DNA from 3 places in the Rhizobium sp. A22-96 genome. Region 3 is predicted to be linked to each of the others. Evidence: predicted binding sites of a transcription regulator. Region 3 holds the regulator's gene; each other region holds the start of a gene.
What was found. The regulator LexA, encoded in region 3, represses DNA repair genes until DNA is damaged. The targets are predictions, from matches to a motif close to TGTTCNNNNTGTGTTCNG.

Region 1: the regulator LexA is predicted to act here: its motif matches at 4,586-4,603, upstream of ACQZ6F_RS23210 (DNA recombination protein RmuC).
Region 2: the regulator LexA is predicted to act here: its motif matches at 4,161-4,178, upstream of ACQZ6F_RS22705 (YifB family Mg chelatase-like AAA ATPase).

What each region holds. Positions count from the first base shown of each region.
Region 1 is NZ_JBNWDQ010000005.1:342,192-352,236, forward strand. Features, by position in the region: gene ACQZ6F_RS23200 (methyl-accepting chemotaxis protein) at 1-2,154, opposite strand, end outside; gene ACQZ6F_RS23205 (ribokinase) at 2,349-3,248, opposite strand; gene ACQZ6F_RS23210 (DNA recombination protein RmuC) at 3,348-4,526, opposite strand; gene def (peptide deformylase) at 4,713-5,228, shown strand; gene ACQZ6F_RS23220 (FitA-like ribbon-helix-helix domain-containing protein) at 5,294-5,554, shown strand; gene ACQZ6F_RS23225 (PIN domain-containing protein) at 5,576-5,995, shown strand; gene fmt (methionyl-tRNA formyltransferase) at 6,072-7,019, shown strand; gene truA (tRNA pseudouridine(38-40) synthase TruA) at 7,019-7,825, shown strand; gene ACQZ6F_RS23240 (hypothetical protein) at 7,870-8,469, opposite strand; gene dapE (succinyl-diaminopimelate desuccinylase) at 8,456-9,649, opposite strand; gene dapD (2,3,4,5-tetrahydropyridine-2,6-dicarboxylate N-succinyltransferase) at 9,805-10,045, opposite strand, start outside.
Region 2 is NZ_JBNWDQ010000005.1:239,617-249,661, reverse strand. Features, by position in the region: gene ACQZ6F_RS22725 (cysteine hydrolase family protein) at 1-72, opposite strand, end outside; gene ACQZ6F_RS22720 (LysE family translocator) at 202-819, shown strand; gene cysK (cysteine synthase A) at 955-1,923, shown strand; gene ACQZ6F_RS22710 (hypothetical protein) at 1,975-2,442, opposite strand; gene ACQZ6F_RS22705 (YifB family Mg chelatase-like AAA ATPase) at 2,541-4,073, opposite strand; gene ACQZ6F_RS22700 (hypothetical protein) at 4,210-4,611, shown strand; gene gshB (glutathione synthase) at 4,667-5,614, opposite strand; gene ACQZ6F_RS22690 (cupin domain-containing protein) at 5,708-6,214, opposite strand; gene ACQZ6F_RS22685 (endonuclease/exonuclease/phosphatase family protein) at 6,311-7,306, opposite strand; gene ACQZ6F_RS22680 (YraN family protein) at 7,410-7,778, opposite strand; gene rsmI (16S rRNA (cytidine(1402)-2'-O)-methyltransferase) at 7,771-8,679, opposite strand; gene dnaN (DNA polymerase III subunit beta) at 8,932-10,045, shown strand, end outside.
Region 3 is NZ_JBNWDQ010000003.1:901,131-911,175, reverse strand. Features, by position in the region: gene ACQZ6F_RS17245 (pyruvate dehydrogenase complex dihydrolipoamide acetyltransferase) at 1-778, opposite strand, end outside; gene ACQZ6F_RS17240 (pyruvate dehydrogenase complex E1 component subunit beta) at 794-2,173, opposite strand; gene pdhA (pyruvate dehydrogenase (acetyl-transferring) E1 component subunit alpha) at 2,192-3,235, opposite strand; gene ACQZ6F_RS17230 (FtsB family cell division protein) at 3,393-3,704, opposite strand; gene eno (phosphopyruvate hydratase) at 3,939-5,213, opposite strand; gene kdsA (3-deoxy-8-phosphooctulonate synthase) at 5,363-6,202, opposite strand; gene ACQZ6F_RS17215 (VOC family protein) at 6,199-7,086, opposite strand; gene lexA (transcriptional repressor LexA) at 7,482-8,204, shown strand; gene ACQZ6F_RS17205 (ComEC/Rec2 family competence protein) at 8,185-10,045, opposite strand, start outside.

The DNA.
Region 1 (10,045 bases), on a different contig from region 3:
GGTCTTCAGGCTCTGTGCTTCTTCAGCAAGTGTGACGCTGGAGGCCGTGGTCTCCTCGACCATCGCGGCATTCTGCTGCGTCACCTGGTCCATCTGGTTCATGGCTGAGTTGATTTCCTTCAAGCCGACCGCCTGCTCGCTTGCGGAGGCGGAGATCTGGCGGATGAGGCCGTTGATCTCCATCACCTGCTGGGCGATCTTGTGCAGCGCGTTGCCGGCGCGGCCGACGAGATCGACGCCTTCCTTGACCTGCCCCGCCGACGTATTGATCAGCGTCTTGATTTCCTTGGCCGCATTGGCCGAGCGCTGAGCCAGTTCGCGCACTTCCTGGGCGACGACGGCAAAGCCCTTGCCGGCATCACCTGCACGGGCAGCTTCGACGCCGGCATTGAGGGCGAGAAGGTTTGTCTGGAAGGCGATCTCATCGATCACGCTGATGATGCGCGAGACTTCCTGGGACGACTGCTCGATGCCATGCATGGAGGCGATGGCCTTCTGGACAATCTCGCCGGAGTGCTCGGCATCCTGGGAGGCAGCGTTGACGCTGCTTGCCGCTGTCCGCGCATTTTCAGCACTCGAGTTCACCTGCGCGGTGAGCTCGTTGAGGGCTGCCGCGGTCTCTTCTAGGCTTGCCGCCTGCTGCTCCGTGCGCCGGGCAAGATCCGAGGCGCTGGTGCTGATCTCGCCGGTACCGCTGCCGATATTGCCGACGCTGGCATTGACGGTTTGGACGGTCTCTTCGAGGCTGATCAGGGCCGCGTTGAAATCCTGCTTGAGCTGAGCGTATTCGCCGGGGAAGTCGTCGGTGATCCGATGGCTGAGATTACCCTTCGAAAGCTCCGCCAGACTGTGGCCGAGAATGCCGACGATGTGGCGCTGCAAGGTGACGCTGTCGTTTCGTTCGGTCTCTGAGCGGCGACGTTCGCCTTCGGCCGCCAGGCGCTGATCATTGGCTTCGCCTTCGAGGCGCTTGGTGTCGGCAAGCGCGAAACGGAAGCCTTCCAATGCCTTGGCAACCGAACCGACTTCGTCGGCCCGCGCCTGACCGGAGACCGGTTCTGCGTAGTTGCCGGCGCTGAGGCCGTTGACGCTCGCTACAAGACCCGCAAGCGGCTTCTGTACGAAGCCGCGAACGGCGGCGTAGAGGGCCAGCATGACGGCGATGAGCACCAGGATGCCGGCGACGATCATCGTATAGGTCTGGTCGCGCACAGGCGCTGCGATTGCGCTATGCGGCACGTCGATGAGCACGACCCATGTGGCGTTGAGGCCCGGAACCGCAAAGGGATAGACGACGCGGTCGAATTCTTCGCCACCGTCATCCGAAAGGTTTTTCATGATGCTTGCGGAGGAAGAGGTGAGTGCCGCCTTGATGGTATCGGCGCCGGCACCATTATAGTCCTTCATCAAAAGGGCGGCTGTCGGTGCGACCAGCCACTTGTTGTCCTGGGAAACCAACAGCACGCGGCCGGAGCCGAACGGCTGCAGCTTCTGCAGCTTCGTGGAAAGCGAGGCGAGAGAGATATCGACGCCCGCGACGCCGATCATCTTGCCACCAGACATCACGGGGTAGGCGATCGAGCTCATGGTCGTGGGAACGTCGGTGCCTTCGGCCATATAGGGCGGAGTGATCGAACCCTTGCCGCTATCGGCGGCGAGCTTCCACCATGGAGCCGTATAATCATTGTTGAAGGTGGAGAACTGGATGCCGCCATCCTTGGTCTTCGACCAATAGGGGGTAAAGGCACCCTTGTCGTTGACGCCCTGGTCCTTGTTGTTGGCAAGCTCCATTGTCTTGCCGTCGAAGGCGCCGAGCTGCTCGCAGAACCAGCTGCCGAAGGCAAAAGCGTTTTGTTCGACATTCGCCTTGAGGATGTTGATGATACCCTTGCGGTCGAAAGTGTGGCCCTCGTGGCCACGGCCGATGATGGCGGCCATGGAGCGCGCGGCGCTGGCCATCTCGCCGATATTGGCGGCAATCTCATTGGAAATGGACTTGGCCTCGGTATTGGCCTGATCCATCGTCAGGGTCTGGACGCGATCGCGGGTCTGGGAAATCAATAGAAAATTGGAAACCAGCAAAACAAGTGCGATCGCTAGCCCCGTGACCAAGATGAGCTTGGCCGCAAGCGACTTCATACGAAAGATGAACATCATTTCCTCGAAAAAGCGATGCGTCGGATAGGCATTATCCAGATGCAAAGTCGGCGCAGGATGGCCCTGTCATGGGGCCGCCGTGAGAATTCCTGCCGCAGCCGCAAGGCCATGCACGCCAGGCCAGAGGAGAATGATATGGAAGCGCAAAAATTTAATTAATTGCGCTTCGAGATGCCTACGATTTGTTGAGTTTAAAGCCGTTCGGCGACTTCGCTGGCAACGGGAATGGACGGCTGCGCGCCCGCCTTGAGGCAGGCGAGCGAACCGGCGACTGCGGCGCGGCGCAGGCTGGCATGAAAATCCAGGCCCTCGTCGAGGCTTGCGGCAAAATAACCGCAGAACGTATCGCCCGCACCGACGGTATCGACAGGCTCGATCACGAGGCCCTTGGCACTGGAAAGCTCGCCGTCGCGGATGGCGATGACGCCGTCGCCGCCAAGCGTCACGATCAGCGTCTGACCGGTTTCGCCGTGCAGGCGGACAAGAGCAGTTTCGCGTTCGGCGGCCGACATGTTGTCCTGGCCAGCCAGCCTCTCGAATTCGGTCTCGTTGGCGATAACGATATCGGCGAGCCTGCCGAGGCGTTCCGCTTCCGGGATCAGCGGCGCGAGATTGAGTACCGTGCGCACACCCTTGGCCTTCGCCGCGTTCAATGCCGTCTCGACGGCGTCGACCGGAATTTCGAACTGCAGCATCAGCGTATCGCCGGGGTTCAGCGCCGCGACGGCGGCGGCGGCGTCTTCGGCGGTATTCGTGCCATTGGCGCCAGGAACGACGGCGATCATGTTTTCACCGTCGCCACCCACCAGGATCAGGGCCGTGCCGGTCGGTTCCGAAACGCGGCGGGTGGTGGAAAGGTCGGTGCCGGCAGCATCGAGCAGCTCGAGCGCAGGTGCAGCAAAGCCATCATTGCCCACAGCACCGCTCATGCGCACCGTTGCGCCGGCGCGGCGCGCGGCCAGCGCCTGATTGGCGCCCTTGCCGCCGGCGGCCGTGGAAAAGCCGTTGCCGGCGACGGTTTCGCCCGGCTTCGGCAGACGGTCTGTCGTGGCGATGAGGTCCATGTTGATGGAGCCGAAAATGGTGATCATGCGGTATCCTGCCCTGCGAGTTGTGCATGATCCCACCCGAAGGCTGCCCTATGTCTTTTGGGATCACGCGCCGATTTCGCGCGACACTGCCCGAAGCGATCAGTCCTCGTCAACTACTCTCAGCTTGAGTTGGCTGGTACGGTTGTCGATCGGCTTCGGTCTGTCCTCCGCACGCGCCTTTGTCGGCTCTTTCGCGGTCTCGAATTCCAGCGCTTCTATCCTCTCGCCACGCCTTGCCAGCTTATCGGCAGAGGTGACGATCATGTCGACATCCTTCTGCGCCATGGCGAAATGTCCCTGGAGCTTGCGCACCCGTTCGTCCAGGCGCGAGAGATCGTCCATCAGATGCGCCACTTCGCTCTGGATGACATGCGCCTGCTCGCGCATGCGCTGGTCCTTCAGCACCGCCTGGATGACCTGGATCGACAGCATCAGCAGCGATGGTGAGACGATGACGATGCGCGAGCGCTGCGCCTTCTGCACGATCGCTTCGAAATTCTCGTGGATCTCCGCGAAGATCGATTCCGAGGGCACGAACAGAAAGGCGGTATCCTGGGTTTCGCTCGGAATAAGATACTTCTCCGAGATATCGCGGATATGCAGTTCCAGATCTCGGCGGAATTGCTGCGCGGCAATCTTGCCCTGCTCGGGGCTCGCCGCGGCGCGAATGGCATTCCAGGCTTCGAGCGGAAACTTGGCATCGATGACCAGCGGCGGCGAGCCGTTCGGCATTCGGATGGTGCAGTCGGGCCGCGAGCCGTTCGAAAGCGTCGGCTGGAAGGAATAAGCGCCCATCGGCAACCCGTCGGCGATGATGGTCTCCATGCGCGCCTGGCCGAAGGCGCCGCGCGTCTGCTTGTTGGAGAGGATGGCCTGCAGGCCGACGACGTCCTTTGCCAGTGATTGGATATTGGTCTGGGCCGTATCGATGACGGCAAGCCGTTCCTGCAGCCGGCGCAGGTTCTCGTGCGTCGAGCGCGTCTGTTCGCCGATCGTCGCGGTGACCCGTTGCGACATGCCGTCCAGGCGCTGGCCGATGGCCTGGTTGAGCTCCGCCTGCCGCGAGCCGAACACCTCGGCCATGGTCGCGAGCCGGCCCTGCATCTCCGCCTGCGCCCGCAAAAGCGTTGCCATGTTGTGCTCTGATTCCAGCATGTCGTCCTCAGATCGTCCGCGACCGCGCATCAGAAGAACGAGGACGGCGATCACGAGCAGGATGACGAGGCCGGTCAGAACCTGGATCGCGGAGATGGCTTGGCCGAAGAGGATGAAGGACATGGAACCGAGTATGCTCGTGGAATTCTTACGGACACCATAACAAAAACATCATGAATAGCTAGATCAAAACGTGAACAAGATTTTTCGGCCGTTTAGTCAGATCCGATGCGTCGTCGGTGAAAAAACACCTCGATACGCCCATCTTGGCGATTCCATCGCAGTAAAAGATGCGTTATGGGAAACGTCATGACGATCAAGCCACTCATCATTTTACCCGATCCGCTGCTCCGCCAGGCTTCCAAGCCGATCGAGCGCATCGATGCCGAAACGCAGCGCCTCGCTGACGATATGCTGGAAACCATGTATGACGCGCCGGGCATTGGCCTTGCCGCCGTCCAGATCGGCGTTGCGCGCCGGATGCTTGTCATCGACGTATCGCGCGAAGGCGAAGAAAAGAAGCCGCTGGTTTTCATCAACCCGGAAATCGTCACCTCTTCGGACGAACGTTCGGTCTACGAGGAAGGCTGCCTGTCCATTCCCGATTACTATGCGGAAGTAGAGCGGCCGGCCCGGGTCACCGTCAAGCATCTCGATCGCGACGGCAAGGAACAGCTGACAGAAGCCGACGGCCTGCTCGCAACCTGCGTGCAGCACGAAATCGACCATCTGAACGGCGTGCTGTTCATCGACTATATCTCCCGCCTGAAGCGCGAAATGGTGATCAAGAAGTTCACCAAGGCCGCCAAGGCGAAGGCTCTCTGATCTCGAGTCATTGAAAGATTGGGCTGCAGCGCCTATGATATCATTGATATCAAATGGAGGCGCCCATGAGCGATCTTTTGCTGCGCGGCATCGATGACACGCTGAAGAAGCAATTGCAGGCGAATGCCAATCGGCATGGCCGCAGTCTATCCGACGAGGCGATTGATCTGTTGCGCCAGTCGCTTGGACGCCAGCAGGATTCCAACAGTTCCGCAGGGCAGCGGCTGAGAACCATTCTCGGCGGTGAGAAACTGAGCGAAGAAGAGATCGATGCAATTGCCGCCTTCCGGCACGCACCTGATCGCGAACCGCCGCGGTTTGAGTGATCGTTCCTTGGGATACTTCAGATGATTGTGCTCGACACCAACGTCGTGTCCGAACTTCAAGGGCGGTTGTATAGCGATCGGATATTGTCATGGCTCGATGGTTTCGCCGCCGAGACCATTTTCGTGACGACGGTTACGATAGGTGAGATTCGCTTCGGTCTGGAGCTCTTGGCCGAGGGAAAGCGTAAGGCCGCGTTGATTGCTCAGTTGGAGGCGATAGAGGCCGAATTTTCCGGCCGTGTCCTTGGATTTTCCAGCAGTGCGGCGCATCAGTATGGAATAGTTTCTGCCCTGCGGCACAAAATGGGGCGGCGGATGGAAACGAAGGACGCCATGATCGCTGCCATCTGTCTCGCGCATGGCGCCACATTGGCGACGCGCAATACAAAAGATTTCGAAGGGCTTGATCTCAAGCTCATAAACCCGTTTGAAGACGGCTAACCTGTTGACCCCTGACAACGCGCAGCGTTTTCGGCGCCAGTCACACGAAACCTGATATCTCAGCCGGATGGATCGCATGTCGCTCAACATCATTTTCATGGGAACGCCCGAATTCTCCGTGCCGACATTGCGGTCGCTGATCGATGCGGGCCACAGGGTTCGTGCCGTCTATACGCAGCCGCCGCGCCCCGGTGGGCGGCGGGGGCTGGACCTGCAGAAATCGCCGGTGCATCAGGCCGCTGAATTGCTCGGCCTGCCGGTGTTCACGCCTGTGAATTTCAAGGATCCAGACGAGCGCCAGCGGTTTCGCGATTTGGATGCCGATGTTGCCGTGGTCGTCGCTTATGGCCTGCTGCTGCCTGAGGCCATTCTGACCGGCACGCGGCTCGGCTGCTACAACGGCCATGCTTCGCTGCTACCGCGCTGGCGCGGAGCCGCGCCAATCCAGCGGGCGATCATGGCCGGCGACAGCAAGACGGGCATGATGGTGATGAAGATGGACAAGGGCCTCGACACCGGCCCCGTCGCCCTGACGCGCGAGGTCGAGATCGGCGAGACGATGACTGCGGGCGAGCTCCACGACAGGCTGATGCTTGTCGGCGCGAAGGCCATGGCCGAGGCGATGAACAAGCTGGAGCACGGCGAGCTGCCACTGAGCGCCCAGCCGGCCGACGGCGTGCTTTATGCCGCAAAGATCGACAAGGGCGAGACGCGCATCGATTTCGGTAAGCCTGCGGCCGATGTTCATAATCACATCCGCGGTCTCTCGCCTTTCCCTGGGGCCTGGTTCGAGGCCGAGATTGCCGGTCGGCCGGAGCGCATCAAGGTGCTCGGCTCGGAACTGGCCGAAGGCAGCGGAGTTGCCGGCACTGTGCTGACGGACGATCTCGTCATTGCCTGCGCTCTAGGTGCTGTCAGACTGACGAAGCTGCAGAAGGCCGGCGGCAAGCTGCTGGCATCGGCCGATTTCCTGCGCGGAACGCCGATTGCGCCGGGCACCGTGCTTGCTTCGGAGCCGGCCTGATGCCGCGCTACAGAATGACCGTCGAATATGACGGCACGCCCTATGTCGGCTGGCAGCGTCAAACCAACGGTCGCTCGGTACAAGGCGCAATCGAAGGCGCCATCCTGTCGCTGACGGGGGAGACGGTTTCCATCCGTGGGGCGGGACGCACCGATTCCGGCGTCCATGCCATGGGCCAGGTCATGCATGCCGACCTTGCCAAGGAGTGGGAGCCCTTTACCCTGTGCAAGGCGGTGAATGCGCATTTGAGGCTTGCGGGCGAGCGCGTTGCCATTCTTGATGTTGCCGAAGTCGACGCTCGCTTTGACGCGCGTTTTTCGGCTATGCGCCGCCATTATCTCTATCGCATCATCACCCGTCGTGCGCCCCTGGCGTTGGAGGCCGGGCGCGCCTGGTGGGTGCCGAAGGAAATGGACCACGAGGCCATGCATGCCGCCGCGCAGACGCTTGTCGGCCGGCACGATTTCACGACATTCCGCTCGGCACATTGCCAGGCAAACAGCCCGGTGCGCACGCTCGACCGGCTCGATGTCACGCGCAGCGGCGAGTTGATCGAGATCCGCGCGACGGCGCAGAGCTTCCTCCACAATCAGATCCGCTCCTTCGCTGGAACGTTGAAGCTGGCCGGCGAGGGCAAGTGGACGCCCGACGACGTGCGCGCCGCTCTTGAGGCGCGGGACCGCAAGGCATGCGGCCCGGTAGCCCCACCGGACGGGCTTTATTTCATGCAGGTCGACTATCCGGATGATGCCGGTTTGCCCGGCGAACCGAAGGAGTGTGCCGATGATGATGACGATCTGTCATGATCCCGCAATCCGGTGAAGTCGTCCGTGGGTAGGATACTGCCGGTTTAGCCCGGTGGATATATGCCAAGGAAGCGCTGCAGGAAATCCGTCAGCAACAGGTTTGGGATGAGCAGCATCAGCGTCAGCGTGCCGACAAAAAGCGGATGCGTGCCGCAAATCATCCTCAGGATGCGCGCCAACGAAAAAATGGTGGCCATGGCCAATGCCAGCGAAAGAATTGCTGCCAAACCCGTTGAGCCGGGGATAAAGACGATCATCGCCAGGACCAGTGCGTTCAGATAGTTCGCCGGCACGAAAAGCCAATTTACGGTAACGACGATTGGCGTAAACTTGTCGCCGAAGCGAAAGATCAGAAGCAGTACGCCGGCGAGGATAGGCGGTATCAGCCAGCTCGCTGCTTCAACCAATGCCAGCCTCATGAAGAACGCCATGCCGGTCGATGTTTCCGGCGGCATGGCGGAGAGATAGGCCTGCTGCAACCATAACCATGAAATGCCGATCGACGGCAGGCTCCAGAAGATGGCCCAGAAGGAGCGCAACATGCCGCGATCCGATATGTCCAGATACTGGAAGCCGCGTGCATCCATCCGGATCAGCAGCCAGAGGCCGGACAGATAGTATTGGACTTCCTTAAATGTCGGCATTCTCGAACCAGCGCTGGATAAAGGTCTGGTAGATCTCGGTCAGCGTTTCGAGATCCGAGAGTGCCACGCGTTCGTCGACCATATGCATGGTCTGGCCGACAAGGCCGAATTCCACGACCGGGCAATAGTCCTTGATGTGGCGGGCATCCGATGTGCCGCCGGTCGTCGAGAGTGCCGGCCTTTGGCCCGTAACGTTTTCGACAGCTGAAGACAGAGAGGCGATCAAGGCATTGTTGCGTGTCAGGAAGACCTGGCTCGGACGATCTGACCAGGCGATATCGTATTTGGTCGGAGAGCGTCCGGGGCGCAGCGTCTGGTCGGCTGCAGCCGCGTCCAGGCGGGCGAGGATTTCCGCCCTCAGCGTCTCGACCGACCAGGTATCGTTGAAGCGGATGTTGAAGGCGGCGGTCGCCTTGGCGGCGATAACATTGGTGGCGGCATTGCCGACATCGATGCTCGTCACCTCAAGGTTCGACGGCTGGAAATTATCCGTGCCGGCGTCGAAGGGGCGCTCAAGCAGCGCTTCGGTCAGCTTGATGATGCTGCGCACCGGGTTGTCGGCCAGATGCGGATAGGCGGCATGGCCTTGAACGCCGTGAACGGTAATGAAGCCGGAGATCGAGCCACGCCGGCCGATCTTGATCATGTCGCCGAGGCGGTCGGGGTTGGTCGGCTCGCCGACAAGGGACGCATCCCATTTTTCGCCGCGCTCCGCCGCCCATTGCAGCAGCTTTACCGTGCCGTTGATCGCCGGTCCCTCTTCGTCGCCTGTGATCAGGAAGGAGATCGAGCCGGCAGGCGGCCCATGCTTCTCGATATGGCGCGCCACTGCCGCCGCGAAACAGGCAATGCCGCCCTTCATGTCGACGGCGCCGCGGCCGAACATCTCGCCATCGGCGATGTCGGCGGCAAAGGGCGGATGGCTCCAGGAGGCGGCGTCGCCGACCGGCACGACATCCGTATGCCCGGCAAACATCAGATGCGGCTCCTCGGTGCCGAGCCGCGCATAAAGGTTCTCGATGTCGGGTGTTCCCGGCTCACTGGCCGTCATGCGCTCAATCTTGAAGCCGAGCGGCAGCAGCATGTCGGCAAGCGCGGTCAGCGCGCCGCCCTCGGCCGGCGTCACGGAGGCGCAGCGGATCAGGGTTTGCAGGTTGGTGACGGGATTTGTAACGGTCATCGGAGGCAACTTATCCGGCGGGAAATGGCAAAGCGATGGCAAAGGATCGACAACGAGTCGAAAATCTTTGCAGCGATTCCAGCAATCGCACGGGCATGCTCACCCGGCAAGCATGAGAGGAGCGCGATGTGGCCACCACGCTCCCGAATTCAGATTTAGTCGCGCAGCAGTTCGTTGATGCCGGTCTTGGAACGGGTCTGTTCGTCGACGCGCTTGACGATCACGGCGCAATAAAGGCTGGGAGCCGGCTGGCCGTTCGCCATCAGATTGCTGTTCGGCAGCGAGCCGGCAACGACGACAGAGTAGGGCGGCACTTCGCCATAGGTGATCTCACCGGTGGCGCGGTCGACGATCTTGGTGGACTTGCCGATGAAAACGCCCATGCCGAGCACGGAG
Region 2 (10,045 bases), on a different contig from region 3:
CTGCCGACCCGGAGCGCCAAGGCCGGTCAGGATGGAATTTTGAAGATCGATCAGGAGCAATGCAGAAGACATGATATCCTTGGGCAAAGCAGTTTCGACGCGCCGTTAACCCCTTGGTAATCTGTTCGCAGCGCCAGCGCAATCGCTTGAAAACGCAAGGGTGGTGCGTTAGAGCAAACACCATCTGAGGAGGAAATTGCCATGACGCTTGCATCCCTGCTCGCCTATTGCGGCGCTCTCTTCATTGCTGCGGCAATTCCCGGCCCTGGCATTACGGCGATCGTGGCGCGTGCGCTTGGCTCCGGCTTTCGCGAGACCTTTTTCATGGGCCTCGGCCTCGTGCTCGGCGACACGATCTACCTAACGGCCGTCATCCTCGGCCTTGCCTTTGTGGCGCAGGCCTTCACCGAGGTGTTCATCGTCATCAAGATCGCCGGTGCGCTCTATCTCGGCTATATCGCCTGGAAACTATGGACGGCCGGTTTGCTGGCAGCCGATATCGCGGCAAAGAAATCCAATAGCGCCGGCATGTCTTTTCTCTCGGGCCTGCTGGTGACGCTCGGCAATCCGAAGACCATGCTCTTCTACGTCGCGCTGGTGCCGACGCTGATCGATATCGGCAGCATCGGCCTGCGCGAATATGCGATGTTGCTGGCGGCAACCTTCGTCGTACTGCTTGTCGTTCTCGTCCCCTATATGCTGCTTGCCTCGCGAGCCCGCACATTCCTGAAGAAGCCGCGAGCCCTGCAGATCTTGAACCGGGTCGCGGCAAGCATCCTCGCGGGCACGGCCGCCTTCATCGCCGCCCGCGTGGCCTGAAAAAATCTTCTCTGAAGAAGTCAGTTGAGAGATTCTTTTCTCACGTGCGGCAAGCGGTGAGGACGCCCGCACTCTGGTTTCCGCAAGCATTTGATCCTATTGTCACTCCATAATTCCAATGTAGGGAGAGAACCCATGTCCGACACCCGCAAACCAGGCCGCGGCCGCGTCTATGCCTCGATCACCGAGACCATCGGCGATACGCCGCTCGTGCGTCTCGACAAGCTGGCAAAGGAAAAGGGCGTCAAGGCCAACCTCCTGGCAAAGCTCGAATTCTTCAATCCGATTGCCTCCGTGAAGGACCGCATCGGCGTTGCCATGATCGAGAGCCTGGAAGCTCAGGGCAAGATCGCTCCGGGCAGAACGGTGCTGATCGAGCCGACCTCCGGCAATACCGGCATCGCGCTCGCCTTCGCCGCCGCCGCCAAGGGTTACAAGCTGATCCTCACAATGCCGGAGACCATGTCGATCGAGCGCCGCAAGATGCTGGCGCTGCTCGGCGCCGAACTGGTGCTGACCGAAGGGCCGAAGGGCATGAAGGGCGCGATCGCCAAGGCCGAGGAACTGGCCTCGACGCTGCCGGATGCCATCATCCCGCAGCAGTTCGAGAACCCGGCCAACCCGGAAATCCATCGCAAGACGACGGCTGAGGAAATCTGGAACGACACCGAGGGCAAGGTCGATATCTTCGTCTCCGGCATCGGAACGGGAGGCACGATCACCGGCGTCGGCCAGGTGCTGAAGGCCCGCAAGCCCGACGTGAAGGTCATCGCCGTCGAGCCGACGGATTCCCCGGTTCTTTCCGGCGGCAATCCCGGCCCGCACAAGATCCAGGGCATCGGCGCCGGCTTCGCGCCGAAGATCCTCGACACCCATGTCTATGACGAGGTGATCACCGTCTCCAATGACGAGGCTTTCCAGCAGGCCCGGCTCGTGGCGAAGCTCGAAGGCGTGCCCGTCGGCATCTCTTCCGGTGCGGCGCTGACGGCAGCCATCAAGGTGGGCCAGCGCCCGGAAAACGAAGGCAAGACCATTGTCGTCATCATCCCCTCCTTCGCCGAACGCTACCTGTCGACGGCGCTGTTCGAAGGTCTGGGCGGCTGAAACAGCCAACCATAATTTTGATTGAGAAAGGGGTGCTGCGGCACCCCTGTTTCATTCGGGTAAAGCGATAGCCTCATGGTAGCGCACGCCGTGGCTGGCACTGAAGCCTTTCAGGTCGAACCTGCTCCAGACGGTGCCCCATGGAAACACAAGCCCGCCATCCGTCAACTCGGTCTGGAACATGGCAACCAAAACCTTGCGCACGAATTTGATCTCCTGGTTGATTGCCTGCTGGGTCGGCCAGCCCTCTTCCAGCGTCGCGCCCGGCAAGGAAACGCCCCAATGGGCACTCATCAGCCTGCCATCATGAAAGCATAACGCGATGCCGGCCGGTTGTTGTCCGAAGGACAGGCCATGCAGTTGCAGCCATTCGTAACCATTCTGTAGATCGCGCGATCCACCAACCCATTGAGAGGCGAGCGCTAGTACGCTCGATTTATCCTGAGATGCCGTGAATCGAACAGCGTCACCGATGCAAATGGCCCCGGTTCCTGGATCAATGGACAGTTCTGCACTCATGCGGAGACGACATCTTCCAATTCGATCAGCGATGCAGACGGTCCTATCGCATTCGGTGGCAGGCGTCCAAATCGAGCGCCTTCAGCCGCACCATGAGATCAGGCAGCCGCAGTCAACCGCTCACCCGCGATGCGATAGGAGATGGCTTCCGCCAGATGGATGCGCCCGACGGTCGGCTTGTCGTCGAGATCGGCGAGCGTCCGCGCCACCTTGAGGATGCGGTGATAGCCACGGGCCGAGAACTTCATCTTCTCCGCAGCATCCCGCAGCAATTGCAGGCCAGCTGCGTCCGGCTCGGCGATGGTTTCGATCATCGAGGTTGAGCAGCGGGCATTGGTGAGGATGCCCTTCATGCCGGCCGTTTCGAAACGCTCGCGCTGCCGCTCCCGGGCGCGGGCGACACGCAGTGCCACATCGGCGCTCCTTTCCGCCGCTGCCGGCCGGATAAGATCGGCGGCGGAAACGGCCGGTACGTCGATGCGGATATCGATGCGATCGAGCAGCGGGCCGGAAATGCGCCCCTGATAATCGCTGACACAACGCGGGCCTCGGGCGCAGGTATGCCCCGGCTCGCCGGCCATGCCGCATCGGCAGGGATTCATCGCCGCGATCAACTGGATGCCGGCGGGGTAGGAAACCCTGTGGTTCGCGCGGGCGATGACGCATTCGCCGGTTTCCAGCGGCTGGCGCAACGCATCCAGCGCCTGCGCCGAGAACTCCGGCAGCTCGTCGAGGAAGAGAATGCCGTTATGGGCAAGCGAAACCTCGCCCGGCCTTGCACGCAGACCGCCGCCAACGAGCGCCGCCATGGTGGCGGAGTGGTGCGGCGCACGGTAGGGCCGTCGATCGGAGAGCTTGCCGCCCGAAAGCTGGCCGGCAACGGAGTGGATCATCGATACTTCGAGCAGCTCCGATGTCGACAGCGGCGGCAATATCGACGGCAGGCGCGAGGCCAGCATCGACTTGCCGGAACCGGGCGGGCCGACGAAGAGCAGATTATGGCCGCCGGCCGCGGCCACTTCCAATGCCCGCTTTGCGCTCTCCTGCCCCTTGATGTCGGCAAGGTCTGGCAGGTTGGCGGCGGTGGCCCGCACTGCTGGCTCCGGGCGTGACAACACCTGGGTGCCGCGAAAATGGTTGGCAAGCGCGATCAGGCTGCGTGGCGCGAGAATATCGATTTCCTTGCCCGCCCAGGCGGCTTCCGGCCCGCTCTCGAACGGGCAAATCAGCCCCTTGCCCATGGCATTGGCAGCGATCGCAGCCGGTAGGGCGCCCGCAACGGGTGCAATCGTGCCGTCGAGATTGAGTTCGCCGATAACGGTGTAGGAAGACAAGGCGTCAGCCGGGATGGCGCCGAGCGCCGCCATCAGGCCAAGCGCAATCGCAAGATCGAAATGGGATCCTTCCTTGGGCAGATCGGCCGGCGCGAGATTGACCGTGACCTTCTTCGGCGGCAGGGCGAGGCCGGAGGCATGGAGTGCGGCCTGCACCCGCTCGCGGCTTTCGGCCACCGCCTTGTCCGGCAGGCCAACGATGTGCATCAGCACCTTGCCGGGCGCGATCATCACCTGAACTTCGACGGGCACGCCTTCGATACCCTGAAACGCAACCGTACTGACGCGCGCCACCATGCCTTGCCCTCGCCCAACTCGCTTGCCGCTATTAATTCTTCACCGCAGACCATGGGTTGCAACGTGGCAGAAAAAATGAAATGAAACAAGAACAATAAAAGAACAAAGGGGCGGTTTTTACAATTGGGGGAAAATTATGAGACTTGCGATATCGCTATCCCTTCTGATGACCGTACTTCTCGGCGGCTGCCAGTCCATCGATGGCGGGGATAATCTGGAAAGGGGCATTCCCTATTCGTTGAGCGCCAAGGAAACGGCTGCGGTGGAAAAGGGTTTGCGCGAGCAGCTTCCTTACGAGGGCCTTCTGCTTTTCGGGCCTATGGCGGCTTCCAAGAACAGCAAGGGCCATGTCAGCGTCTGCGGCACGATCACCGCCATGGGTGGCTATGGCGGCGTTGTAAACAAGCGGCCTTACGTCGGCATGATGGTCAACGTGAAGCCGCTTTTCGGCTTCGTGCCGATCGTCATCGCGGATGACAGCTCGACCGGGCAGTCAGCGGTGATCCTGACCTGCCGCCGCATGGGCATAGCGATATAATTCGTGTTGCGGCGAGCGCAAACGACCTCTCACCGATCCCCGGCGAAAACAGCCATCAGGCCCGCTTGGATTCGATCGCATCCCAGAGCAGGCTGGCGATGTCGGCACCGCCGAAGCGCTTCACTTCGCGGATGCCGGTCGGCGACGTGACGTTGATCTCGGTCATGTAGTCGCCGATGACATCAATGCCGACGAGAAGGAAGCCTCGGGCCTTCAGAGCCGGGCCGATGCGGGCGCAGATTTCCTGCTCGCGCGCCGTCAGCTCGGTGGCTTCGGCGCGGCCGCCGACATGCATATTGGAGCGGGCATCATGCTCGGCCGGCACGCGGTTGATCGCGCCAACAGCCTCGCCATCGACGAGGATGATGCGCTTGTCGCCCTTGCGCACGTCAGGCAGGTATTGCTGGGCGATGAAAGGCTCGCGGAAGAGCTGGCCGAACATTTCCAGCAGCGAGGAGAGGTTGCGGTCGTCACGCGTCGAATGGAAGACGCCGGCGCCGCCATTGCCATAGAGCGGCTTCAGAATGATATCGCCCATCTCCTCGCGGAAGCGGCGGATCTCGCCGGCATCGCGGGTGATCAGCGTCTTCGGCATCAGATCGGCGAATTCGGTGACGAAGATCTTTTCCGGCGAGTTGCGCACCCAGGCCGGATCGTTGACGACGAGAGTCTTCGGATGGATGCGCTCCAAGAGATGCGTCGAGGTGATATAGGCCATGTCGAAGGGGGGATCCTGGCGCAGCAACACCACATCCATGGTCGAAAGGTCGACACGCTCGGGCTCGCCGAGCTCGAAGTGGTCACCCTTGACATCGCGCAGGATCATCGGCTCGACGGAGGCATAGACCTCGCCGTCGCGCATGCTCAACCGCTCGGGCGTGTAGTGAAAGAGTTTGTAGCCGCGGTTCTGGGCCTCGAGGCTCATGGCGAAGGTCGAGTCGCCCGCAATGTTGATGCCCCGGACATGGTCCATCTGGACCGCGACATTCTTAATCTTCGCCATAGTCAGCCCTCGCTCGAATTCGCCGACAGATGTAGGTCGGCCCGCCTTCAAACGCAACGGCTATTCAAGGGCTTCAGGCAAAGCTCGCCGCACTCAGGCGGCGAGTCCCTGGGTGCTGCCGCCCTGCCTGACGAGATCACGCAGGCGATAGGCCATGGTCAAAGGCTTCGGGAACGGCTTGCGCAAAAAGGCAACCTTGCGTAGATAGCGATCGATACGCCATGTCGCCCAGGTGCCGCCGGCGAAATAGGCGACGTCGCCTGCAGTCAGCGTGCGTTCGACGCCATCTTCCGTGGTGATGTGCACCTCGCCTTCGAGGATCATCACCGTTTCATCCCAGCCGAAATACCAGCGGAACTCGCCCGCCGTGCAGTCCCACAGCGCCGTCAGCGCGGCATCGTCCTGCCCGCGGGAATGTTCGGCGATGCGAGCCACCGGCTCGCCTGCGAGAATCCACGACGGTTCGATCGGCGATGGCTTCATTTCCATCGCGCCCGCAGCATCGGCTACGAAGTTCTTCGATGGCGGCATCGCCACGACAACAGGCACCGCACGCGCGGCAAAGGCCGCCATGCTCGCCAACATCAGTTTCAAGACCATGCAATCCCCCAATTCCATGCGCGTCTCAATCTCCATCGCATGGAAGGGGTAACGGCGCCGTTCATGAAACCTGGCGCATTTTAACGATTGCAGGGATCAGGCGGAAAAACCTTCGATTGTGCAGAGGATCATGTCGTGATCGGAGAGCGGTTTGCTCTCTTCATTGAGGGAGGAAACAAGGTGGCTTTCGCTGATTTTCAGACCCCGGCTCAGAAACCAGTCGAGCTTCATGGCGCGATCGGGAAAGCGGGTGATGAGGCTTGGACGTGTGCTCGTCTGGTCGAGTGGGCCGCCATGGCATTCGAAGCCACGGCCCTCGGCCATGGCAAACAGCGTGTCGGTCGAGAAATCGCCGCCAGTGTGATTGCCGGTGTTGAGATCGCCGCCGATCAGGATCGGAAGGCCGGGCGCAAAGGCTTCGACGGCATCGATCAGCGCCGCCGTCTGCCGCTCGCGGTATGCAGCAGTTGCGACACTTTCGAGATGGACCGACACGGCAACGAAAGGTCCGGCTTCGGTTTCGACGATAGCGCCGACAGCGCAGCGATCGCCGATACGCGGCTGCTCGTTGCTGTCATTGAACCAGACTGCTTCGCCGGGAAGACGGAAGAGGAAAGCATCCTTCAGGGCGGCCGACGCCATCAGGGCGTTGCCGTGAAAGCCCTTCTCGTTGAAATCGTCGCGGCAGTAGGAACGCTCGATTTCCGAGCCGAGGCTCAGTTCCAGGAACTCGACGCCATAGGCATAGTTCATACCGAGTTCACCGGCGACGACGGCCGTGGGATCACGTTGCTCGGTGCGGGCCATGCCATCGTCCATCTCGGAAAGCAGAACCAGCGGCGCGCCTGTCGCCCGCAGCTTCGCCGCAGTCTCCTCCGGAAACAAGCAACGCTCGAGGTTCCAGGCCGCAACGGTGAAGGGGAATGACAGAGCCGCGACCTTGCCTTCCGCGCCACCGACCCGCACCGTGTTCATGCAGGCAAGCGATGCCAGGATAGAGGCATGAACGGCAGGAGATTTCTCCAGCGAGACGAAGCTCTTGCGCTCCTCCTGCGAGGGAACGGTGGAGGCGGAAACGGTGCTGCGGATCATGATAAGGCCTGTCGAAAAGAGATGGGAAGCGCCGGTGGGGGGACTGCAAGCGCATGTCGGCCCGGCAATAGGCTGATTTTGTGACGTTTCTGTAACGCCAGCCTTAAAACGCATCCGGAAAATGCTGCGGCCAGCGGCCGGGTAGCATGGCGACGATATCGTAGCGCTGCGACAGACGGGCAAAATCCGGTTGCCGCGCCAGCCACAGGTCGCTGGCGGCGCGGATGCGCTTCTGCGAAGAAAAGGAAACCGCATCGATCGCCTCTTGCGCCCCCCGCCTCGATTTGACCTCGACGAAGACGGCAAGATCCCCCTTGCGGGCGACGATATCGATCTCTCCAAGTTTGGTGCGGTGGCGGATGGCCAGGATGCGATAGCCTTTGAGCAGCAGGAAGGCGGCGGCCAGATATTCGGCCACATGGCCACGTCGCCACGCCTTCTGCCGCTTCAGCCTCTCGCCTGTCTCAGCCATGGCTCTCCTTCATGTCGAGCAGTCGCTGATAAAGCTCCTTGCGCGGCAGGCCTGTCAGGCGGGCGGCTTCCGCTGCCGCCTTTGCCGTCGGCATCGTGCCTGCGAGGTCGGCAAGAATGGCGTCGATATCAGCTTCGGCTGTCACGCTTTCGGCCGGCGGCCCGACGAGCCAGACGATCTCACCCTTGACGTTATCGACCTCGCTATAGAAGGCGGCGAGTTCGGCGAGCGTGCCGCGGCGGAATTCCTCGAAGGTCTTGGTGAGCTCCCGGCAGACGGCGGCGGGGCGTTCGACTCCGAGCACATCGGCGGCGGAGGCAAGCGTAGCGGCGATGCGATGCGGCGATTCAAAGAAAATGAGGGTCGCCGGAATGCCGGCAAGTTCCGCCAGCCGGTCCCGCTTGCCCTTGTCCTTGGCCGGCAGGAAACCGGCAAAGAAGAAGGCGTCGTTGGGAAGGCCAGAGCCGACGAGGGCGGCAAGCGGCGCCGAAGCGCCGGGAATGGGAACGACCTTGTAGCCAGCCTCGATCGCCTGCACCGCCAGCCGATAGCCAGGGTCGGAGACCAGCGGCGTGCCGGCATCGGAGACCAGCGCCACCGAACGACCGGCTTCCAGCGCCTGCAGCAGACGAGGGCCGGCCTCATCGGCATTGTACTCATGATAGGCATAGGGCCTGTTCTGGATGCCATAGCGATCGAGCAGGACGCGGGTAACGCGGGTGTCCTCGCAGGCGAGAACGTCGGCGCCCGCAAGCGTCTCCAATGCCCTCAGCGTGATATCGCCGAGATTGCCGATGGGGGTGGCCACGAGATAGAGCGCCGGTTCGAGGGGACGGGCCGGAATGTTGCTGTTGTGCAGGCGGAAACTGCGTGTCCCGCCCCCTGATTGGTCTTCGTTCATGCCTGTCCTGAATTCGCGTCGGATTCACAGCCTTTATGGGCGAGGCGCGGGCTGACGACAAGAGCGGTGCAATTCCTGTGGAGCATTGTCGACGAAATATCGAATTGGCGCTTGGCAATTGGTCCATGCCTCTTGCATTCGGATGGAGAAGTCTGCCAAGTTGCCTGTCCAATCTTTCGGGCCTCGTCCGAAAACATGTCGCTCGGGCGCCTCGGGCTGCCCGGCAAGTCACGGTCGAAAGCGGTAGCATCCATGCGTATTACAATTGAGCGGTCGAACCTCCTGAAGTCGCTGAACCACGTCCATCGCGTGGTCGAGCGTCGCAACACGATCCCGATCCTGTCGAACGTGTTGCTGAAAGCCGATGGCACGAGCCTCGACATGAAGGCGACCGATCTCGATCTCGAAATAACCGAGGCAACGCCCGCCAATGTCGAGCAGGCCGGCGCCACCACCGTTCCCGCGCATCTGCTCTACGATATCGTGCGCAAGCTCTCGGACGGATCGGAAGTGCTTCTGGCCACCAATCCCGATGGCAGCTCTATGACGGTTGCTTCTGGCCGCTCGAAATTCTCGCTGCAGTGCCTGCCGGAATCCGACTTTCCGGATCTGACCGCAGGCAGCTTCAGCCACTCCTTCAAGCTGAAGGCTGCGGATCTGAAGATGCTGATCGACCGCACGCAGTTTGCGATCTCCACCGAGGAGACGCGCTATTACCTCAACGGCATCTTCTTTCACACGATCGAAAGCGACGGCGACCTGAAGCTTCGGGCTGTTGCAACCGATGGCCACCGCCTTGCCCGCGCCGATGTTACGGCGCCCTCGGGCTCCGAAGGCATGCCGGGGATCATCATCCCGCGCAAGACGGTTGGCGAGCTGCAGAAACTGGTGGATTCGCCGGATACGATCGTCACCGTCGAGGTTTCCGATGCGAAGATCCGCCTGACGATCGGCTCCATCGTCATGACGTCGAAGCTGATCGACGGCACCTTCCCCGACTATCAGCGCGTCATACCCACAAATAACGACAAGGAAATGCGGGTCGATTGCCAGTCCTTCGCCCAGGCCGTCGACCGTGTGTCGACCATTTCCTCGGAACGTGGCCGCGCGGTGAAGCTGGCGCTTTCGGACGGCCAGCTGCTGCTGACGGTCAACAACCCGGATTCGGGAAGCGCGACCGAAGAAGTGGCTGTCGGCTACGAGATGGATGCGATGGAAATCGGCTTCAACGCCAAATACCTGCTCGACATCACCGCGCAGCTTTCGGGTGAATCCGCCATATTCCTGCTTGCCGATGCCGGCTCGCCGACGCTCATTCGCGACACGGCAGGCGACGATGCGCTTTATGTTCTGATGCCGATGCGCG
Region 3 (10,045 bases):
GGAGAGCCAGCAGCGCGTCGAGTTCGCAATCGACCGAGACGTAGAAGTGCGGGATCGTCTGCTTGGATTCCTGCAGGCGCTTGGCAATCGTCTTGCGCATGCCGTCATGCGGCACGAGCTCGTAGGAACCCTGCTCGAACAGCTTGAGGACGGCATCGTCGGACATGCCCTTCGGCGCTGCCGGAGCGGCGGCCGGCTGTGCAGATGGTGCTGCTGCGGGAGCAGCTTTGCCTGTACCGCCTGCGATCGCAGATTCGATATCCTTCTTGACGACGCGGCCGTGTGGGCCGGAGCCTGCAACTGCAGCGACATCGACGCCGGCTTCCTTGGCAAGACGACGTGCGAGCGGCGAAGCGAAGGTGCGATGACCGTCCGCTGCGGCCGGAGCCGGAGCGGATGCAACGGGAGCCGTAACGCTTGCCGGAGCAGGCGCTGCAGCCGGGGCGGCTGCAGGAGCAGCTTCCGCCTTCGGTGCTTCCTTGGGAGCCGGGGCAGCGCCGCCACCGGCACCGGAAGCAGCAGCCGCAACATCCTCGCCATCGGCGGCAAGCACCGCAATCAAGGCATTGACCTTGACGCCTTCGGTGCCGGCCGGAACGACGATCTTGGCAACGGTGCCTTCATCGACAGCTTCGACTTCCATCGTTGCCTTGTCGGTCTCGATCTCGGCAATGACATCGCCGGACTTGATCTTGTCGCCTTCCTTGACGAGCCACTTGGCGAGGTTGCCCTCTTCCATGGTCGGCGAGAGGGCAGGCATGGTGATGTTGATAGGCATCGATGGGCCCTCCCCTTATTTGTAGCAAACGGCCTTCACCGCATCGACCACTTCGGCGACGCTTGGAAGCGCCAGCTTTTCGAGGTTGGCGGCGTAAGGCATGGGTACGTCCTTGCCAGCAATCGTCAGGATCGGCGCATCGAGATAGTCGAAGGCCTGCTGCATGACGCGGGTGGCGATTTCGGTGCCGACGGACGACTGCGGATAACCCTCTTCGACGGTCACCAGGCGACCGGTCTTCTTGACCGATTCGATGATCGCCGGCAGATCCATCGGACGGATGGTGCGCAGGTCGATCAGTTCGACATCGATGCCCTGGGCTTCCAGCTCGGCAACCGCCTTGGTGGCATAGGTCATGCCGATGCCGAAGGAGACGACCGTTACGTCTTTGCCCGGACGATGGATGCGGGCCTTGCCGATCGGCACGGTGAAATCATCGAGCTTCGGCACGTCGAAGTGCTGGCCGTAGAGAATTTCGTTCTCGAGGAAGATGACCGGGTTCGGATCGCGGATAGCCGACTTCAGCAGGCCCTTGGCGTCGGCTGCCGTGTAGGGCATGACGACCTTGAGACCGGGGATCTGGCTGTACCAGGCGGCGTAATCCTGGCTGTGCTGAGCGCCAACGCGGGCAGCAGCGCCATTCGGACCGCGGAAGACGATCGGAGCACCCATCTGGCCGCCGGACATATAGAGCGTCTTGGCAGCGGAATTGATGATCTGGTCGATCGCCTGCATGGCGAAGTTGAAGGTCATGAACTCGACGATCGGGCGGAGGCCAGCCATGGCGGCACCGACGCCGATACCGGCAAAGCCATGCTCGGTGATCGGGGTGTCGACAACGCGACGTGCACCAAACTCCTGCAGCAGACCCTGAGTGACCTTGTAAGCACCCTGGTATTCGGCGACTTCTTCGCCCATGACGAAAACGTCGGGATTGGCGCGCATTTCTTCGGCCATTGCATCGCGCAACGCTTCGCGCACGGTCGTCGAGACCATCTCGGTGCCGGCCGGGATTTCCGGATCGACAGGAGCAGCGGCCTTCGGCTGAGCCGGAACGGGGGCCGGCGCGGGAGCAGCGGCAGCAGGTGCTTCGGTCTTGGCCGGTTCGACAGCGGGTGCAGCCTTGGCGGACGAAATGTCTGCAGCGGATTCACCGTCCTGCAGCAGGATGGCGATCTTGGCGTTGACCTTCACGCCTTCGGTGCCGGCTTCAACCAGCAACTTGCCGATGACGCCTTCGTCGACAGCTTCCACTTCCATGGTGGCCTTGTCGGTTTCGATTTCGGCAATGACGTCACCGGAAGTGACTTTGTCGCCTTCCTTCTTGAGCCATTTCGAAAGAGTGCCTTCTTCCATCGTCGGAGAAAGGGCGGGCATAAGAATATCGATGGGCATTGATCGTCCCTCCCCGATTTACAGCAGAATGTCGGTGTAGAGCTCGGATGCGTCCGGCTCCGGATTGCTCTGGGCAAAATCGGCGCTATCGGCGACGATTTCGCGGACATCCTTGTCGATATCCTTCAGATCATCCTCGGTCGCCCAGCCCTTTTCGAGAAGGCGAACGCGAACCTGCTCAATCGGATCATGCTCGGAGCGCATCTTCTGCACTTCGTCCTTGGAGCGATACTTAGCCGGGTCCGACATGGAGTGACCGCGATAACGGTAGGTCAGCATTTCCAGGATGATCGGGCCCTTGCCGGAACGGCAGTAAGTTATGGCCTCGTCGGCCGCTGCCTTGACGGCGCGAACGTCCATGCCGTCAACCTGAATGCCGGGGATGCCGAACGAGGCGCCGCGCTTGGAGAAATCAGCCTGCGCAGTAGCGCGGGCAGTCGAAGTGCCCATGGCGTAACGGTTGTTCTCGATCACGAAGATAACAGGCAGCTTCCAGAGCTGCGCCATGTTGAAGCTTTCGTAGACCTGGCCCTGGTTGGCAGCACCATCGCCGAAATAGGCGACGCTGACATTGTCATTGCCGCGATAGCGGTTGGCAAAGGCGAGGCCGGTGCCGAGCGAGACCTGGGCGCCGACGATGCCGTGGCCGCCGTAGAAATTCTTTTCTTTGGAGAACATGTGCATGGAGCCGCCCTTCCCTCGGGAATAGCCGCCCTGACGTCCGGTAAGCTCGGCCATCACGCCGCGTGCTTCCATACCGGTTGCCAGCATGTGCCCGTGATCGCGATAACCGGTGATGACCTGATCACCATCCTTCAAGACCATCTGCATGCCGACGACGACAGCTTCCTGGCCGATATAGAGGTGACAGAAACCGCCGATGAAGCCCATGCCGTAAAGCTGACCGGCCTTCTCTTCAAAGCGGCGGATCAGAAGCATCTCACGATAAGCCTTAAGCTCCGCATCACGGTCGAATTCCGCGATCGGACCGCCATTGGTTTCCTTGGCAGGCCTGGATGCTGTTTTACGGCTGGAAACGGTCGCGTTCTTTCGCGGCGCCATTCAACCCTCCCTGTGTGAGTAGCCTCGTTTTGTGGTGAGGCGTAACATAGGCAAGATTGTTCGCCACAGCAATGCTATAATTGCATGGCTCATATTCTTTGCAAGTAACTGATATTATTTGCAAAAATGCAATTAACCGAAATTCGGTTAATTGTGGCTATTTATTGAAGATGACGATCTCGTTCGCCTTGGAATAGGTCAGCTGATAGCGCGCATATTGGTCCAGCATATCCTTGTCCAGGGAGCCATCGCTCAGCAGAGCGACTTCCTTTTCAAGGTGCTCACGCTTGGCGACGAGATCAGCGAGTTCCTTGCTGCGATCGATACGGCGCTGCTCGAAAACCTCCGTGGCCTTCAGGCCGTAGTCACCATGGACACAATGATAGCCGAAATAGCTGACGAAGGCCACAGTAACAGCGGGAAGAACGAAACGGCCGAACTTTCTCTTCTTATGATACTTTGTCCACATACTCGCTCGAAACGCTCTATCGCTGGAGATCGCTAGCCTCAGACCCATGCGACGATAGCATTGTGGCTGCGGATAAGATCACGTCAAATCAAACACCTAGAGCGACTCTAGCCGCGAGAGATTAACCGTCCGTTGACTCTAACTGCCCCCGCAACAAAAAACCGCGCCCGAAGGCGCGGTTCGATCTCCTGGATGACGAAGGCGTAGATCCCCGGGGATCACGCTGCCCGAGTATCAGGCGCGAAGAATGGAGCGGCCGGCATATTTTGCCTGTGGGCCGAGACCTTCTTCGATGCGGATCAGCTGGTTGTACTTGGCAAGACGGTCGGAGCGCGACAGCGAGCCGGTCTTGATCTGACCGCAGTTGGTGGCAACCGCGAGATCGGCGATCGTGGAGTCTTCGGTTTCGCCAGAGCGGTGCGACATGACGGCTGTGTAGTTGGCCTTGTGCGCAGTTTCGACGGCGTCGAGGGTTTCGGTCAGCGAACCGATCTGGTTGACCTTGACGAGGATCGAGTTGGCGACGCCCATGCGGATGCCATCGCGCAGGCGAGCGGAGTTGGTGACGAACAGGTCGTCGCCGACGAGCTGCGTCTTCTTGCCGATCAGGTCGGTGAGCGTCTTCCAGCCTTCCCAGTCGTCTTCAGCCATGCCGTCTTCGATCGAGACAATCGGGTACTTGGCGGCGAGTTCCGCGAGGTATTCAGCCATCGCGCCGGATTCCAGCGTGCGGCCTTCGCCTTCCAGCACGTACTTGCCGTCCTTGAAGAACTCGGTCGAGGCGCAATCGAGGCCAAGCGCAATTTCTTCGCCAGGCTTGTAGCCAGCCTTTTCGATCGACTTCATGATGAAATCGAGGGCAGCAGGAGCGCTCGACAGGCCCGGTGCAAAGCCGCCTTCGTCACCGACATTGGTGTTGTGGCCCTGGGAGGCCAGTTCCTTCTTGAGGACGTGGAAAACTTCCGAGCCCATGCGCACGGCATCGCGGAACGTTTCGGCGCCGATTGGCAGGATCATGAATTCCTGGAAATCGATCGGGTTGTCGGCATGAGCGCCGCCGTTGATGATGTTCATCATCGGAACCGGCAGCAAGCGGGCATGAGCGCCGCCGACATAACGGTAGAGCGGCAGGTTGGCGCTCTGGGCTGCGGCCTTGGCGACGGCGAGCGATACGCCGAGGATGGCGTTGGCGCCAATGCGGGACTTGTTCGGCGTACCGTCAAGCTCGATCATGATGTCGTCGAGCTGGATCTGGTTTTCAGCGTCCATGCCGCCGATCGCGTCGAAGATTTCCGAATTGACGGCCTCGACAGCCTTCTCAACACCCTTGCCATGGTAGCGCGTGCCGCCATCGCGAAGCTCGACGGCTTCGTGCGCACCGGTAGACGCACCCGACGGAACCGCCGCGCGGCCCATGCTGCCGTCTTCGAGGTAGACATCGACTTCGACGGTGGGATTGCCACGGCTGTCGAGAATCTCGCGGGCGATAATGTCGGTGATTGCGGTCATGATAGCTTCCTGCTCGCTGGTTTATAAATCGATTGAAATGGTCTTAATCGAAGACGCGGAAATTACAATGCCGCTCCGCCTCCCGATTTGACACTCCTTCAGGCCCCGTAACGCAAAATCATGTCAGCCTGTTGAATGCCTGTGATTTCTCAGGCCTTGGCGATGGCGTCGAAGGCCAGAAGCTTCTCCAGAAGCCTTGGCATATCCTTCAGATAGACCATGTTCGGGCCGTCCGAGGGCGCATTGTCCGGATCTTCGTGCGTCTCGACGAAGACGCCGGCAACGCCAACGGCAACTGCGGCGCGCGCCAGCGTCTCTACGAATCGGCGATCGCCGCCAGTCGAGCCGCCCTGCCCGCCCGGCTGCTGCACGGAGTGGGTGGCATCGAAAATGACAGGCGCACCCATTGCCGCCATGATCGGCAGCGAGCGCATGTCCGAGACGAGCGTGTTATAACCGAAGGAGGCGCCACGCTCGCAGAGGAGGATATTCGGGTTGCCGCTTTCATTCAGCTTGGCAAGGACGTTCTTCATGTCCCAGGGCGCCAGGAACTGGCCCTTCTTGACGTTGACGACGCGGCCGGTCTTGGCGGCGGCGACCAGCAGGTCGGTCTGGCGCGAAAGGAAGGCCGGGATCTGCAGGATATCAACCGTCTTGGCGACAACGGCGCATTGTTCCTCGGTGTGAATATCGGTCAGCACCGGAAAGCCATATTCCTTCTTGAGATCGGCAAAAATTTCCAATCCCTTCTCGATGCCGATACCGCGCTTGCCGGAGAGCGAGGTGCGGTTCGCCTTGTCATAGGAGGATTTATAGACAAGGCCGATGCCGAGCTTGTCGCAGAGTTCCTTCAGCACGCCGGCCACCATGAAGGCATGCTCGCGGCTCTCCATCTGGCAGGGGCCGGCGATCAGCGACAGCTTGGCAGTGTTGGAAAACAGAACCTTGGACGCTCCCTCGCCGACGATCACTTCCGAATTCGTGCTCATGCTATCTCCTCGAAGGCGAAAAGAGCGCCCGCTGCGGGCGCCAGCTTTGCCAATATACGATTGTTCTTACGCGTGTAGGTGACGCCGTTAGCAGCGAAATGCGACGATGTCACGGAAAGATCGCGTGTTTTGAAAAGGATTGCGCGGGCTCGAAGCCCCGGATCGTCCTTGCCGACCCGCAAATCGTAAAACGCCTCCATGCCTTCCGGCGTCAGGAGATCGATGTCGGCATTGGCAGCCCGGATTGTCAGCCCGAAGGAATGCTCGGATATCCTGGGGTCACCTATGATCTCCTCGAAAAACGAGCGGTACGCGGCGGGTTTGGTCGTCGATATCGCCACCCGCGCAATGCCGGTGACAGCATTTTCATGGCGCTCCAGCACGCTGCGATCGGCGGGCGACGGATTGATGCGCTGGCAGCAGAAGGCCAGGAAATCGGGCGCACGCAGATCGGCGGCAAAGGCAAGACGGAAACCCGCCTGGGTTTCCGTGCCATCCGGCATCTTCATCGGCCTCGAAAAATCCAGCATCCGTCCGGCGGAGATCATGCCGGCCTTGAAACGTTCGTCGTCAGCGACAGCGTCGTTCGTGCCGAAAACCACTCCGGAGAACCCGTCTTCACCCATTCGAAACCGATAGGCCTGATCACGAGCGACGAAGACATTGCCGTCCTCGATGCTCTTTTCACACTGCTCCAGAGATGTGACCCCGAGGGGCTCCAGATAGGTCTTGTCGGCAAAGAAGACGCATGCGTTCTCGGTGCCAAAGGGATGGCGCGCATCCGGAGCCACCGTAAAGCCAAGCCTGCCAAGGCGTTCACGCGCCGATGCGATATTGACCGTCGGCAACACAAGATGATCCAGCGGATGCGGCAACGAAGTCATGGCGTCTCCGATTTTCTGCTGCGGCAGGTTTGCGCCGATCCACGGTCCAATTCAAGGCCAAAGCAGCGCAGCGATGATGCTGGACAATGACTGTTTCTCGACAGCAGCCGAACCTTCTCGGTACAAGCTAGATTTCAGCCATGCTTCAGATAGGTGACTTAAACTCAAAACCACTCCGTCTGCGCATCCAGCGGCGTTTTCCCATATTTATCGTTATGTTAGCACCGATATAACCATTCGCCGCCGCGCCACGATCCATTCGATAATTTTAAATATCTAACTGACAGGGCAAAGCTTTACCGAAATTTAAGTACTTGCGGAACACATATGGAACATATAGTGTCCGTTCTGGATTTGTTTCACGACGTTTCTCTTGATTCTGGGGTTCCAAGACGATGTTGACGCGCAAGCAGCAGGAACTGCTTCTCTTCATTCACGAACGGATGAAGGAGTCCGGCGTTCCACCATCTTTCGATGAAATGAAGGACGCATTGGATCTTGCATCCAAGTCCGGCATTCACCGTTTGATCACGGCTTTGGAAGAGCGAGGCTTCATCCGTCGCCTGCCGAACCGGGCAAGAGCGCTCGAAGTCATCAAGCTGCCGGATGCCTACAATCCCAGCCTGCAGCCGCGCCGCGGCTTTTCACCGAGCGTCATCGAAGGCAGTCTTGGCAAGCCACAGCCGGTCGCGCCGCCTGCTCCCCCAAAGGTGGCCAATGACGACCAGAACAGTTCGGTGTCGGTGCCCGTCATGGGCCGCATCGCAGCCGGCGTTCCGATCTCGGCCATCCAGAACAATACCCATGAAATAACCGTTCCCGCCGATATGCTCGGTTCGGGCGAACATTATGCCTTGGAAGTGCGGGGCGATTCGATGATCGATGCCGGCATTTTTGACGGCGATACCGTCATCATCCGCAATTCGACGACTGCCAATCCCGGTGACATTGTTGTCGCCCTTGTGGATGACGAAGAAGCAACGTTGAAGCGGTTTCGCCGCAAGGGCGCTTCCATCGCTCTAGAAGCCGCCAATCCGGCATATGAAACACGCATATTCGGGCCGGATCGCGTCAAGGTCCAGGGCAAGCTTGTCGGCCTCATTCGCCGCTATCATTGACTGGTGACGCAGAACGGATTGGCACACCATAGGTTCCGGTGCGCCAATCATAGGTTCGGTGCCGCATCCATGGGCGTTGCGGATTGTCGAAAGCTGTGGAGATGATAGGCGTGTCCGAGTCGAAATTCATTTCGACCGAGCCGGTTCGCCTCAATGTAGCGCCGGTGAAAAGCATTGCTCCGGAGCGGCAGCGATCGAGACGCAGTTTTATCGGCGTAACGACGATATTTGCGGTATCGCAAGCAGGCGGTAGATAGGCTGCGTCCTCGATGGTGACGAGCATTGCGCCGTTTTCAAGCATTGCGACACACCATGCACCCTTCTGGCAGGCAAAGCTTCCCTGCATCGTCTGATCGAGCGCTTCCTCCATTGCCTTGCGCACTGCGTTTTGTTCCTCCGTGCTTAACCGCCGGCGGCGATCTGCTTTGCTGACATGAGGGAGCCGGCTGTCGGCCGGAAGAATGGTTGGCGGTTGGTGTTCTGCTGCCACCAGCGCCTTCTGCCATTGCTCGAAGATAAAAGCCTGCGGTCTTTCGCGGTTCGTTGCCAAGATGTAGTCCTGTCGCAACGCGACCAGAGCGCCATCTTCGGAAATCATCAGATCCGGCTTCGGCACGCCGGAACTGAATGTTGCTGCACCGATCGCTGAGAGCAACAGCAGCAGCCCGACATGGCGCAGGCGGGTCCGCAACATGGTCATGATCAGGAAGCCGGCTATGAAAGTCGGCATGAGCCAGCCCGCTTGACGGCCAAAGGTGATATCGCCTCCCCAGCCCGCCACGGTCTTGGCGATCAGGATGACCAGTTCCAGTCCCTCACCGGTGACTTTCCAGAATGGCGCATCAAGGCCAAGCGGCATCAGCAACATGGCCATCATACCGAACGGCATGACAATGAACGAGACGATCGGCATGGCGGCGAGATTTGCGGCAAGCCCGTATGTCGCCAGTCGGTGAAAATGCTCGATCGAGAAAATCGCCGTCGAAGCACCGCCGACGAAGGATGTCGACAACACGCCGCCGAAAAAACGAGAGACGAAGAGCAGCGGGCTGAGGAGCCTGGAGCGCGAAAATATGCTTTCGCGATGCTGCCGCCGCTTCCACAGCGTATAGCCCGACACCAGCGCCAGCGTCGCGGCATAGGACATCTGGAAACTCGGCCCCAGCACTTGCGATGGAGACAGAATGAGGATCACGATTGCCGAAAGCGCTACATTTCGCAGGCTGATCGATGGCCGGTCGAAGAGCACGGCAACCAGCATGATCGCCATCATGATGAAGGCGCGTTCTGCAGACACGCCGAAACCGGAAATGAGGTAATAGGCTGTCACGGTGAGCAGCGCACCAAACGCGGCCACCTTCTTGGTTGGCCAGGCCTGCGCGACACCAGGAAACAGACTGAAGAGATAACGCAGGCCGATATAGAAAATGCCCGCCGATAGCGCCATGTTCAAGCCTGAAATGGCGATGATATGCGTCAGGCCTGCGGTTCGCAGCGCCTCGGTCGTTTCATCTGAAATCGCTCGTCTCTCATCGGTGACAAGCGCGGCTGCAAACGCACCGGTGTCACCTGGCAAGGTTCTCCTGATCCTGTCGCCTATGCTGTTACGCAGGCCGGCGAGCCAGATATCCGCCTGATCGAGCAACGACTCTTTTGTGATATCACCATCTGGTGACAATAATTCCGGGGTGCCGTAGGCGAAGCCGTTCGCGCCAATTCCATTGAAATAGGAGCTGAATGCGAAATCGTTGAGGCGCGGCAAGGCCGGGCCTGCCGGCGGGGTTAACCGCGCCCTGCCCTGGATCCGATCACCCAGGTTGAATGGCTCTGCCTGTTTTCGG